3 regions of the Sporomusa termitida genome follow, and region 3 is predicted to be linked to each of the others. Evidence: riboswitches for the same ligand, from Rfam matches in the RefSeq annotation. Region 3 holds a riboswitch; each other region holds the start of a gene.
What was found. A riboswitch is a leader RNA that binds a small molecule or an ion and turns the genes downstream of it on or off. The one in region 3 is predicted to bind cyclic di-GMP.

Region 1: it holds a riboswitch for cyclic di-GMP, as region 3 does, so the genes downstream of both, gspE (type II secretion system ATPase GspE) here and SPTER_RS22690 (HD-GYP domain-containing protein) in region 3, are expected to answer to the same signal.
Region 2: it holds a riboswitch for cyclic di-GMP, as region 3 does, so the genes downstream of both, SPTER_RS25255 (methyl-accepting chemotaxis protein) here and SPTER_RS22690 (HD-GYP domain-containing protein) in region 3, are expected to answer to the same signal.

What each region holds. Positions count from the first base shown of each region.
Region 1 is NZ_CP036259.1:1,803,193-1,807,464, reverse strand. Features, by position in the region: gene SPTER_RS08115 (type IV pilus twitching motility protein PilT) at 1-177, opposite strand, end outside; gene gspE (type II secretion system ATPase GspE) at 232-1,908, opposite strand; cyclic di-GMP riboswitch class II at 2,012-2,094, opposite strand; gene SPTER_RS08105 (shikimate dehydrogenase) at 2,234-3,100, opposite strand; gene SPTER_RS08100 (carbon-nitrogen family hydrolase) at 3,132-3,911, opposite strand; gene SPTER_RS08095 (YqeG family HAD IIIA-type phosphatase) at 3,922-4,272, opposite strand, start outside.
Region 2 is NZ_CP036259.1:1,235,990-1,240,261, forward strand. Features, by position in the region: gene SPTER_RS05540 (ASCH domain-containing protein) at 1-379, shown strand, start outside; gene SPTER_RS05545 (hypothetical protein) at 422-757, opposite strand; cyclic di-GMP riboswitch class I at 1,245-1,331, shown strand; gene SPTER_RS25255 (methyl-accepting chemotaxis protein) at 1,567-3,393, shown strand; gene SPTER_RS25260 (hypothetical protein) at 3,381-3,539, shown strand; gene SPTER_RS05555 (peptidase C39 family protein) at 3,622-4,272, shown strand, end outside.
Region 3 is NZ_CP036259.1:4,910,196-4,914,467, forward strand. Features, by position in the region: gene SPTER_RS22680 (redoxin domain-containing protein) at 1-72, opposite strand, end outside; gene SPTER_RS22685 (peroxiredoxin) at 392-931, shown strand; gene SPTER_RS22690 (HD-GYP domain-containing protein) at 969-2,048, opposite strand; cyclic di-GMP riboswitch class I at 2,175-2,258, opposite strand; gene SPTER_RS22695 (MFS transporter) at 2,479-3,681, shown strand; gene SPTER_RS22700 (MarR family winged helix-turn-helix transcriptional regulator) at 3,693-4,118, shown strand; gene SPTER_RS22705 (family 1 encapsulin nanocompartment shell protein) at 4,198-4,272, opposite strand, start outside.

The sequences.
Region 1 (4,272 bases), 2.1 Mb from region 3:
CTGCTGTTCCGGCGAGGCAATGGCCTCCAGCATTGTCCGGGTATCCTGCACCGTTAACGGTGCCGCATCAGTCCGGACCAGGCTGCCATTAAGGCGCAGCACGGGCGGTACGCCGACTGTAATATGTACATCAGAGGCTCGTTTCTCAACTGCGGCCCTCAGTAGTGCTTCCATCATCAAGGTATCCTCCATTATCTACGGCAATGACTGCTTACATTTGAAGTAACCGCGCTACAGACCGGCATAGGCCACCCGCATGACCTCTTCCACCGTGGTGAGGCCGGCCAGCGCTTTCCCGATCCCATCCTGACGCATCGACAGCATCCCCTGGCTTTTGGCGGCCAGCGCAATTTCATCGGCCGAGGCCCGCCTGGTAATCAATTCTCTGATGACTGATGTCACCGGCATGACCTCATGAATCCCCATCCGGCCCTTGTAGCCGGTAAAGCCGCAGGCTGCGCAGCCTGTGCCCCGCTGCAGGCATAAGGGCTGGTCCGGGGCCAGGCCGAGAAACAGCCGTTCCAGGGAGTCAGCCGCCGGTGTATAGCTGGTTTTGCATTCCGGGCAGATGCACCGGACTAAACGCTGGGCCAGTACGCCCAGGATGGAGGAAGCGGCCAGAAAAGGCTCGACCCCCATATCGATCAGCCGCGTAATCGCCCCCGGGGCATCGTTGGTATGCAGGGTGCTTAACACCAGATGACCGGTCAGCGCCGCCCGAATAGCGATATCGGCGGTTTCCGTGTCCCGGATTTCGCCGACCATCACAATATTCGGGTCCTGACGCAATATAGACCGCAAGCCCAGGGCAAAGGTCAGGCCGGCCCGGGGATTGACCTGGACCTGGTTGATACCGTCCAAACGGTATTCAACAGGATCTTCCACCGTAATTGTATTCTTGCTGATGGTGTTAATTTCTCCCAGGGTTGAGTAGAGGGTTGTCGTTTTGCCTGATCCGGTTGGGCCGGTGACCAGAATCATGCCGTAAGCCTGGGTGTACAGGCGGCGGAAGGTCTGCAGGTTATCAGGGGCAAACCCCAGCTTGCCGACATCCAGGATGACAGTCTGCTTGTCGAGAATCCGCATAACCACCTTTTCGCCCAGAATGGTCGGCAAGGTCGATACCCGGATATCAATATCACGGCCGGCTTCGGTAATCTTGATCCGGCCATCCTGGGGCAGGCGCCTTTCGGAGATATCCATGCCGCCGGTAATCTTGATCCGGGACACAATGGCGGCCTGGATATCGCGGGTAAAGGACGCCACTTCCCGGAGCACCCCGTCAATCCGGAACCGGACCCGCAGTGTTTTTTCCTGCGGTTCCAGGTGGATATCGCTGGCCCGTTCCCGCACCGCCTGGCTGAACAGCGAGTTAACGATGCCGATAATCGGCGCGTCATCAGCGGTTTGGACCTGGGCCATAGGCGCAGCTTCATCCGGCTTTAACTGATTAACTGCTTTTTCGACTAAGTCATTAACCCCATAGTATTGACTGATGGCCCGCATAATCTCCCGCTCCGCAGCAATAACCGGTTCGACCTCACACCCGGATGCCATCCGGACATCGTCAATGGCAAAAAAATTAGTCGGATCAACCATTGCCAGTGTAAGTCTATGCCCCTCTTTTTTTACCGGGATAATCTGATAGCGTTCAGCCAAAGCAACCGGAATGGTCGCCACAATTTCGCGGGCCAGAGCCATACCGGCAAGCTCCACATGCGGCACACCGAGCTGAAATTCCAGGACCTCGATAATATTGTTTTCTGTTATGTAACCCAGATTAATGAGGACCTTCCCCAGCCGCTCGCCGGTTTGCTTTTGCACAGTCAGGGCTTTGTCCAGTTGCTCCCGGGAGATCAGGCCGGCTTCAATCAGCAGATCACCTAACCGTTTGCGGTTGTTTAACATATATGCGCTCCATTATTTTATAGTCCGCAAAAAACTAATTTTGCTCCCAGTGGCTGAGGTGGTGTAGGAAAAAATGAAAACAACCGGCCAAGCAAAATATAACTATTTTTGCGGCCGGTTGCACTACTCGCTCCCCCTGGTCTAAGTGCCCAAATACAGACCAGAATTCATTGCTCCGTTATGCTGATAACAACAAGGTTGCAGATTTTTTATTAAAGTATATTCGCCTGACAATTTACAATTCCTGCATTTTTTTGTTAAGGTTATATAAACTTTAATAAATTTAAACAGCTATAAAAAGTATAATTGATAATGACTCTCATTGTCAAGATGGATTACCGCTTAATCCTGCCAGTAAGGCCTGGCGCATAACCGGCAGCGGCGCCGGAACCCCTGTCCACAGTTGAAAAGCAAGCGCCCCCTGTTCCAGCAGCATCCCCTCGCCGGTAACCACAGTATGGCCACGCCGGCTGGCTTCGGCCAAAAAACCGGTTTGCAGCGGATTGTAGACAAGATCGGAGATCACTGCTGTCGGCTTAATATGCGCCCAGGCCAGCGGCGGCTGGCTTGCACTGTCCGGATACATGCCTAAGGGGGTGGTGTTGACAATAATATCGGCCTTAGCCACTGTTTCTGCAAATGCCGCTGAGTCCCAGCCGCTGCTGTTCACCGGTGTCCCGGTGCCGGCAAATAGCCCGGCAACCGCGGCTGCCCTGGCCGTATCCCGGGCGCCAATACCGACGGCAGCAATGCCGCCTTCAACCAAACCGGCCACTACAGCCCGGGCGGCCCCGCCTGCCCCCAAAACAACAGCATGTTTCGCCTTGACAGCAACCCCGGCTGACAGCAGTGAGCCGATGTAGCCGCCGGCATCGGTGTTATAGCCAATCAGCCGGCCGGCGCTGATAACGACCGTATTCACCGCCCCTGCCAGGCGGGCACTGTCATCAAGGTCATCAAGGCAGTCAATAATAGCCACTTTGTGCGGGATAGTGACATTAACGCCGCTAAAGCCCAGGGCCGCTAACCCGGTTACCGCCTGGGGCAGCAACGCCGGTGGTGTGGGCAGCGGCAGATAGACATAGTCAAGACCGCTGGCCGCAAAGGCCGCATTGTGCATGGCCGGGGACAGGGAATGACTGAGCGGCCAGCCCAGTAATCCAACTTTTTGTGTTTTAGTCGTTATGATCATAATTTCTCCTTTACTCCGGCCCTATGCCCTTTTAACAGGAATAAAGATCAGGCCGGCGGTCGGCAAAAGTCAGCATATCCTTGCGGGCCCCGGCCACCCGGGCCGGATCGATTTCACCATAAATAATTGTTTCCCGGTCATCCCCTTCGGCGATGATCACTCCTTCCGGATCAACAAGCAGCGAATGTCCGTAAAAAGGGCTGCCTTTATGCTCACCCACACAGTTTACGGCACAGATATACAGGTGGTTTTCAATCGCCCGGGCCTGGACCAAGGTCCGCCAGTGGTGGCCCCGGGCCGCCGGCCATCCGGCCGGCACAAACACAGCCTGAGCCCCCTGCAATGCCAGTGAGCGGAATAATTCGGGAAACCTGAGATCATAGCAAATTGCCACTCCGGCCGTCATCTTGTCCAGTGACAGCAGCCCAAGTTTAGTGCCGGGGGCAAAAAAATGCTCTTCGCCATACATACTGAACAGGTGTACCTTCTCATAGCTGTTAATGATAGTGCCCTGCCGGTCTATTACCATTGTGGTGTTATAGGTCCGGCCATTACGACTGACGGGAACAGAGCCGGCAATGATGTTTACGTGATGTTTGCGGGCAATCCCGGCCAATTGGGTCATCAGCGGCCCGTCGATATGTTCAGCAGCCTGAGCCACATTTTTAAGAGCATAGCCGGTTGTCCATATCTCCGGCAAGATAATGACATCGGCTTTATCAGCAGCCTCTTCAACAAGTGCGAGGCCTTTGTTTTTATTGCCTGCCACATCACCGGCCACGATCTCCATTTGCAGCATTGCGATCTTCATCAATACCCTCCTATAGACGCCCGCTGGCCCGCAACAGGCGGATGGCCAGTTTTTCAAACTGCCGGGTAATCTTAGTGCCGATAAATTCCTGCGACGCCAGCGGCTGCACCCAGATTGTGAATAAACCAAGCCGGTTACCGCCCAGCATATCGGTAAATAGCTGGTCGCCGACCACGGCAACCTCAGCCGGAGTCAGCCCCAGCGTATGTACAGCCTGCCGGAAACCGGTCCGGGCCGGTTTTAAAGCCCGGGCCACAAAGGGGGCGCCACATTGGTCAGCAATAGCCTTTACCCTCTTATTGCCATTGTTTGACAGCAGACAGACTTTTAGCTCATGTCCGCTTAACTGCTGCAGCCAGGC
Region 2 (4,272 bases), 1.5 Mb from region 3:
CCGGGGGCGGATTGCGATTCACGCAGGGAAGGAAACGAAGAGGGCGTTTTATAGCCTGCCTATTATTACCGCTTTGGGAGTAAGTTGTGTTTCTGAACATTGGTTGAATATTCGTCTAGGCTCGGTGATTGCTATAACTAATTTAGTTGACTGTCTTCAAGTTAGAGGTACATCCTCTTTAAAAATCTGTAATGAACAAAGAGTTGCCGCTATTTTAGAAAATAACATGAGGGTCATGGGCAATGAACTTGAGTTTGGTGATTATACACATGGCCGCTATGCCTGGATACTCGCCAATGTGCGCCGAATCGAGCCGGTACCGGCCAAGGGGAGGCAGCGGCTTTGGGAATGGGAGGCGCCAAGCGGGGATCACTGTTAAACGAAAACAAGAGAAGTGGTTAGCCACTTCTCTTGTTTTCGTTTATCGGTCCCGCTTGGGAACATCCTGTTGATTCTCGAATTCGGGATTGATTGATTTCTTTTTATCGTGCTGTTTGGATAGCGGTTTTTTATCCTGATCATCTTTAGGGGGAAGCGGCTTTTTGCCATTTGTGTTGCATGGTTCATTTACTGGATGTTGTTTGTCACAGTTTGATTTGTGTTGGATGGGGTGATTATTTTGGTCCTGACTGTGAACAATGGGCGGTCTTTCCGGTAACTGCTCATTCGGGGCGGCAAAGGCGGACATAGTGCCGGCACCGTACACCATCGCTAATCCTAATGCAAGAGACAAAACTGTTTTATTTTTAGTAAACATATCTTCAACCTCTTTCTGAATTGTTTTTAGTACCTTGTTTGGTACGACTTTATCTTAACAATTAGTTCTTAAAATTCTTTTAAAGTGAAACTTTTATTATTTTCCAATTAGGTTGTAATTTTAAAAAAAGGATAAAAAAAATCAACTTTTCTCCAAAACAAAAATAAGTTGAAAAATATCATATACTTATAGGCAAATTACTCCATTGAGCAACCCTTGCATTCGTTGGCAACTTACGATTAGTAATATGCCCAATGAATAGCGGCCGCCTTAAGAGGCGGTTCCTGGAAACCGGGACAAGGAAATTCTAGTTATAAGGTACTCACTTTACCTGGAAAATTCATATTTGCCGGCCGGCAAATACTGGGGTTTGACATTTTTTGATAATTTCGCAGGCTGCTGATTGAGAAAAACGATAATCTATTTAACTAGTATAGACATCTTAATGACTAAACTTTTAAAATTTTTAAACGATATAAACAGTAAGCACCTATAACGGCATACTTGTCGAAAGGCAAGGACGCAAAGCCATGGGTCTAAAGGCTGGAAAGCCTATGATTGCCAGGTTGCAAATTCGGTTCTAAATCGATAATGCCAGGCCTGCCATGGACAGGTCTGGCATTATCGATTTATTTACGTGCTACCCTGCAGGAGCTTATTCACAGCAGCACCAAAGGCGATCAGGCACAGCCGATAGAGCGTGAACAGCGAAAGGGGGCCTGGGGTATTTTCAATGATATAGGGGTAGTGATCAAAGCGCGCATATGTATGCTAAAGATCACTGACCACATCGAATGGAGATGTTGAATATGAAAAGTATCAAAGCAAAACTTGCGGCTATAGTTATCTCTTTATTTGTGATCGCTCTGGGCGTGCTGGCAGGGCTTAACTTCTGGCAATCCCAAAAAATGCTGACCCACGATGTCGAGAATGAACTTGCCCTTACCGCTCAGACCAATGGGGAAGCAGTCGGCATGTGGCTTGAGGGGCATAAGAAAGAACTGGAGGCAATCGCCCGGTCGCCCCTGCTGATTAATGGCAGCCGTGAAAGCCGGGTGGCTTACATTAGCGCGGAAATTAACAATAATAAGCTGTATGAAAACATTTTTTGGACTGATGCCAACGGTGACTACATCGACACCCGGGGTGCCTCCGGCAACTCAACCAACCGGCCGTATTTTGCCAGTGCGATTGCCGGCAATACCTTTATTACCGACCCGATTATATCGCCGACAAGCGGCAAGCTGGTCGTGGTTATCGCTACCCCGATCAAAGCCGATGGCCGCGTTGCCGGGATTTTGGCAGGGGCCATCAATATTGAAGAAGTGGAAAAACGCATTCTCGGTATAAAGGTGGCCCAAACCGGCTATGCCTATGTTCTGCGGACCGATGGCACAATTATTGTTCATCCCAATAAAGAGATAGTAAACAAAACTAATATTAACAATGATCCACATGCGACCCCGCCGTTACAGGCGGCTGCGGCCAAGATGCTGCAAGGCGAAAAGGGGATTGCCGGCTACCACTATGAGGGAATAGAAAGATACCTGGCTTATGCGCCAATTACGGGAACCTCCTGGTCGATTGGCGTGACTGTTCCGGCGGCTGAGGCCAGGGCGCAGCTGAGAACCTTTGCCTGGATTTCATTGCTTACTATTGTTGCAGTACTTATTGCAGCTATTCTTGTTATCCTGGTTGCCGCTGCGCGTATTGCCAGACCGCTGCAAATACTGGAAGGCGCGGCCAACCGTGTTGCCGGCGGCGATCTCAGCGTAACGAATATTAGTGTAAATTCCCAGGATGAACTGGGGCGTTTAGCCAGGGCTTTCGAAATCATGGTAGAAAATCTGCGTACCCTTGTACGCAAAATTGACACTTCGTCTGAGCTGGTAGCGACGTCGGCCGAGGAATTGACCGCCGGTGCGCACCAGTCGTCACAGGCTGCGAATCAGGTAGCCGGTTCCATTACCGATGTTTCCAGCAGGATGGAAGAACAACTGAAGGTAGCAAACAATACTTCTGCAGTCGTACAACAGATGTCAGATAATATTCAGCAAATCGCCGCTAATGTGGATCAAGTGGCGGCGCAATCAACCCAGGCTAGGGAAAAGGCTGCCGCCGGGAATAAATCGGTGGATAAAGCAGTTAGCCAAATGGCGCATATTGAACAGACTGTGAATAGTTCAGCCGGCGTTGTCGCTAATTTAGGTGAGCGGTCGAAAGAAATAGGGCAGATTGTAGATACTATTGCCGGAATTGCCGGGCAAACCAACCTGCTGGCACTTAATGCCGCTATTGAAGCGGCGCGGGCCGGTGAGCAGGGCCGGGGTTTTGCCGTAGTCGCCGAAGAAGTCCGTAAATTAGCTGAACAGTCGCAGGAAGCAGCTAAGAAAATCGCGGCACTGATCAGTGAAATTCAGGAGGATACCAACAAAGCCGTAACCGCTATGGATGAAGGAACACGCGAAGTAAAGCTGGGAGCAGAAGTGGTTAACGCCTCCGGCCAGGCTTTTCTGGAAATTACTGCCCTGGTGACTCAGGTATCAGGGCAAATAGGAGAAATCTCTGCCGCCATCAAGCAAATAGCTAACGGCAGCCGGCAAATGTCGGTTCGGTACAGCAAATGGATGACTTGAGTAAGAAAACAGCCGGCGAAGCGCAGACAGTGGCGGCGGCGACCGAAGAACAATCGGCATCAATGGAGGAAATTGCAACGTCAAACCAGGTATTGGCTAAACTGGCAATGGAGCTCAGAGAAGCGGTTAATAAATTCGCTGTGTAAGAAATATTCCGGTCTGACGCCCCTTGGCCGCCCTCTTCTACAATTATATGCAAAAGCATATATAAAATTAAGGAGGGGTTGCATGGTTATCAGACAGGTGAATGTTGGGCGCTGGAAGACTATTTTGGTTGGCCTGGTTTTTCTTGCCTGCCTTACCACGGCCCGGCTGGCAGGAGAAGTAACTACCCTGCCGCGTCCAGACTCAACCGGTGCTGCCAACTATTACGAAATGAAACCCAATCCCTATTACCTGTCCCTGGGTGTCAAAGGCTATCAGCAAACAACTGACTATACCTGTGGTCCGGCGGCTGTCATGTCGCTGTTACACTGGTATAATATATTAAGTGACGAAGCCATGAACCATGACACGGAAATGCGGCTTGCCCGGGAGATGGGGACCGGCGGCCTGGGCCATAAAAACCCCGGTACTCCTCCGCAGCAGATAGAAGCTTGGTTAAAGAGCAACGGTTTTGAGGTGACGCTCGGGTATGACGGCACCCTGGAGCTGCTGCGGGAAAACCTGGCGCGGGGAATTCCCACCCTGGTGGAGTGGATCGACTGGGGCGGCCACTGGGTGGTTGTCACCGGCTACTATGCCGCCTCCGAATCACCGTCCCGGGGTGTTGATTCCATCTTCTTTGCCGATCCGGCTGTCCAGTGGACGGCTGACAACAACCCGGACGGAATTTCTTCCTTTAATGCCTGGCGGTTCCGGGATATGTGGTTTGATGCC
Region 3 (4,272 bases):
TTTGACGTCCTGACCACGATTGTCCTTGAGGACAAAGTCGGGAGCATAATCACCTGCAGTAATCTGTTTCATGGTATTTACCTCCTATGTATTAGATTATTTAACAGAGTCTTTATACCACTGCCTAATAGTATTCCCTTAACGCTAGCCCAGCAATCGTCAAATCGCATAAGGCTATGGTTATTATTCTCTGATAACCTGATAATTCCTGCGTATTGACAGATTTTATTGATAGAGTGCATACCTGCGCCGCTGTGATGCCAGCCTGGCCGCACCCCTGTATCTGCCGGTAAAATTCCGGTTAAAATATATGCAGAAATAGTTGACAAAGTCAGCAAATAATAATATTATTTAATTGAGAAGCATTATCAATGAAAGGTGTGTGAAATGTATGTCTGTTAAAGTTGGTCAAAAAGCCCCCGGTTTTGCAATGACAACTACCCGTGATATGGAAACTCTTGACCAGGTTGCCAAGCTGGAGGATTTTCAGGGAAAGTGGCTGGTGTTGTTCTTTTATCCGCTAGATTTTACGTTTGTTTGTCCGACTGAGATTCTGGGGTTTAACGCCAGGCTGGCTGAGTTTGAGAGTCTGGGAGCTTCGGTCCTAGGTGTGAGCACTGACAGTGTATACTCACACCGGGCCTGGATCAAGGCTTCGCGGGGAGACGGCGGTCTGGGCGGCCAGCTTAACTACCCGCTGGCCTCTGATATTACCAAGCAGGTTGCCCGTGAGTATGGTGTTCTTATTGAAGAGGAAGGGATTGCCCTTAGAGGCTTGTTTATCATTGATCCTGAGGGCATACTCCGTTATCAGGTGGTCAGCGATTTGAACGTGGGACGCAGTGTTGAAGAAGTGGTGCGGGTTCTGAGTGCGTTGCAAAGCGGCGGTCTTTGCCCGATTGACTGGCATCCTGGTGATAAAACTCTTTAATACATATTACCCTGATTATTCACAGGTCCTCTCCCTGTTATTTGCGGTGAGAGGACCTGTTTTCGTACCGCTTTGTCAGTGTAAGAACCTCGTTTTCGGACAAAACATAATTAATAAAGCTGGTCAGGTTCTTTGCCAGTTCGACCTCTACCCATTCATCGCGGAAGCTACCCTGGTCATCGGTAAGAACCGTTACTGTTGGTCTGGCTTGCAATTTTGGCCGGGCTTCGGTGACCACGCCGATAAAGCCGGTGTCAAGGACAACAAATGTTCCCAGCGGATATAGGGGGGCTTTGGCTAAAAATATATCGGCAATTTCTTTGTCCAGGTAGGTTCCACTCATCGACATGATGGCTTCGTAAGCCTGATGGGGCAAGAGGGCCGGACCTTTTTGGAAATCGGAGACGATGGTATCATAGGCATCAGCTACTGCTGTAATACGGGCATATTCATGCAGCTGATCACCGCTGAGGCCGCGTGGATAGCCAGTTCCGTCCACCTTTTCATGATGCTGGAATATTACATGGCTGGCGACAATGGAATAATCGCGGAGTTTCCGGGCATATTCAAAGCCTTGGCGCGGATGGTCTTCCTCGCTGACACTGCCATTGTCCAGCACTTTGCCAATATCGTGCAATAAGGCCCCCATCACCAGTTCTTGCATTTTTGCCGAGTTATATTCCAGGTCACTGGCGATAACCGCCGCCAGGGCCGCTACGTTTATACAATGGCTATACACATAATCGTCAGCTGTGACCGTGGTGTCCAGCCGAATGAGCTGGTTGCTGCTAATGGTTTCGATAATTGTCCTGGCCATAATATAAATGCTGTGTACATCTATGAGCTTGCCCTCTTTGGCATTATCAAAAGAGGCTTTCAGGATTTTGATCGCTTCTGTTCGCTTATCTTCCGGCAGCGTTTCTTCGTAGACTAAACCAATCCGCTCAATAATCGGATTGGTTACAAATAAGTTCAAAACGCCGAAATTATGGATTTTTTTGATGTAGCTTTCGCTCAGGCGGATGCGGCTGCCCAAAAGCACCCGGCCGTCTGCGGCACACAGGCGTGTGTAGGTAGTCATTCCTTCTGTTAAATTGTGGATGGAAACTTTCTGCATAGAAGTGCCTCGCTTATTTGTAATGTATCTAAGTTATACTCTGCTTTGCAATTTATACCGTATTGTAGATAAACTAAAAGGCATCAGTCTGAGGACAGACTGATGCCTTAATAATAATTACAATGTAATTGCAACCTGGCAGTCATAGACATGTCCTTAGACCCATAGCTTTGCGTCCTTATCTTTCGAATAAGTTTGCCATCTATTCTCTTTTTTGTAAATTGATTACTTGCTATATTATTACTTTTATTATCATATTTGTCAAGAATTTAATTATTTCGACAAAATATGATAATTTAAAGTAGCCGTCTTTGCCTATTGACATCTAGGACGGTGCGTAATATCATAAATAATACTTAACTAGTTAAGTATTGGCGATTTATAAGCGGCAATAAATATATAATGTTTTTTTCAAGGAGTCAAAGAAGATATGAAAACTGAATTACAGCCAGTAGGGAAAGAGTTGTGGACCAGGGATTTTTTGATTTTGTTTTTTACCAATAGTTTGTTTTTTGCAGGGTTTCAATTGTTAATTCCGGTTATACCGCTCTATGTCACCCGCCTGGGCGGGACAAGCGGCCAGGTTGGCCTGATAGCCGGTATTTTTGTATTTTCGGCAATTTTTATTCGCCTGTTTACGGACTGGGGAATTAAAAAATTTGGTAAGAGATATTGTCTCTTTATTGGCATTACAATTTCTTTTTTATCAGTGGCTGGTTATTATCTGTGGCTTTCGGTGGGCGGGCTGCTGGCAATCCGGATTATTCACGGGATTGGCTTCGGTATTGCCACTACTTTTTATGCTACACTTGCCGCCGACATTATTCCTGTTTCCCGCTGCGGTGAGGGAATGGGGTATTTTGGCATGGGGACAACCATGGCTATGGCGGTAGCACCGGCGGCCGGAATCTGGTTAATGAACAGTTATGGCTTCGGTGCTGTTTTTTTCGTATCGGCCTTGTGCCAGATACACGCACTGCTGGGGGTATACTTTTGCTCTGTACCTGCGATGCCAGTGGCTGATGAGGTACGGTCAGACCTAAGCCGGTCTGTTTGGGACCGGTTTATGGTGAGAGGAACACGATTTCCGGCGTTTCTTGCCATGCTATTTGGTATTTGCTACGGCAGCGTGCTTACTTTTATTGCGGTATTTGCCAAAGAGGTCAATATAGCAAACCCTGGCTATTTTTTTCTGCTGGGCACGTTGTGTATGTGTCTGTCACGTACTGTGACCGGAAAAATTTTTGACCGTAAAGGCCCGGCCTGGGTCATTCTGCCTGGGGCCATTTTATTTTTGGCAGGCCTGGCAATCCTCACTGCCACTACTACGCTGACCGCAATATTAGCGGCCGCCGTTTTCTATGGTTTTGGTGTTGGCGCCCTTTTCCCGGCTCTGCAAACCTGGATATTGAATCTGGTGCCGGCCAGCCGGCGCAGTGCTGCCAGTGCGACTTTCTATAATGTATTGGATATTGGTGCCGGCGGGGGCGCTATTATGCTGGGGCTGCTGGCCGGCGCAACAGGCTATGCGTCGGTGTATATATATTCCACTGGGGTGATGTTTGTATTTTTGGCAGCTTATAGTTATTATTATGTTAATGAAAAGAAGGGTGCAGCTACGGCAATGAAATGACAGGAGGGTGTATGGAAATAACCGAAAAGATTATTCACCAGCTTTATCAGACAACCCGGATTATTTCTACAGGCTTGAACCAGCAGCTGGAGCCATGCGGTATTTATAGCTCTGAGTGGGCCATTATTACAACCGTTAAAACCAAGGGCGCCATGTCCCAGACTGCTTTGGCCAAGTATCTGAATATTGAACCGCCGGCCATATCTAAGAGCCTGGCCAATCTGGAACGGAAGGGGCTGATAGAGCGGCGGGAAGGCTGTAACAAACGGGAAAAAACAGTGATGCTGACTGCCTTAGCCCTGGGCCGGTACACTCATTGGCAGGCTATTGTCAGACAGCAGCGGCAGCAGCTGTTAGCAGGCCTAAGCGAAGAGCGGCTAAACAGCTGTTATGGAATATTAAAAGATATTTGCAATAATGCGCAGCCTTCCAAGTAACGGCCTGGGGCAGTTAGGCACAGAAGCGGAAAGAGTCTGGCCAGCCATTTGGCTGCCAGACTCTTTCCAATATGTACCCTTATTCAAACACAACAATGGCATCTTTGCGTTTAATACGCAGTAAAATCGTCTCCAATACCCGGAAGGCGTGGTT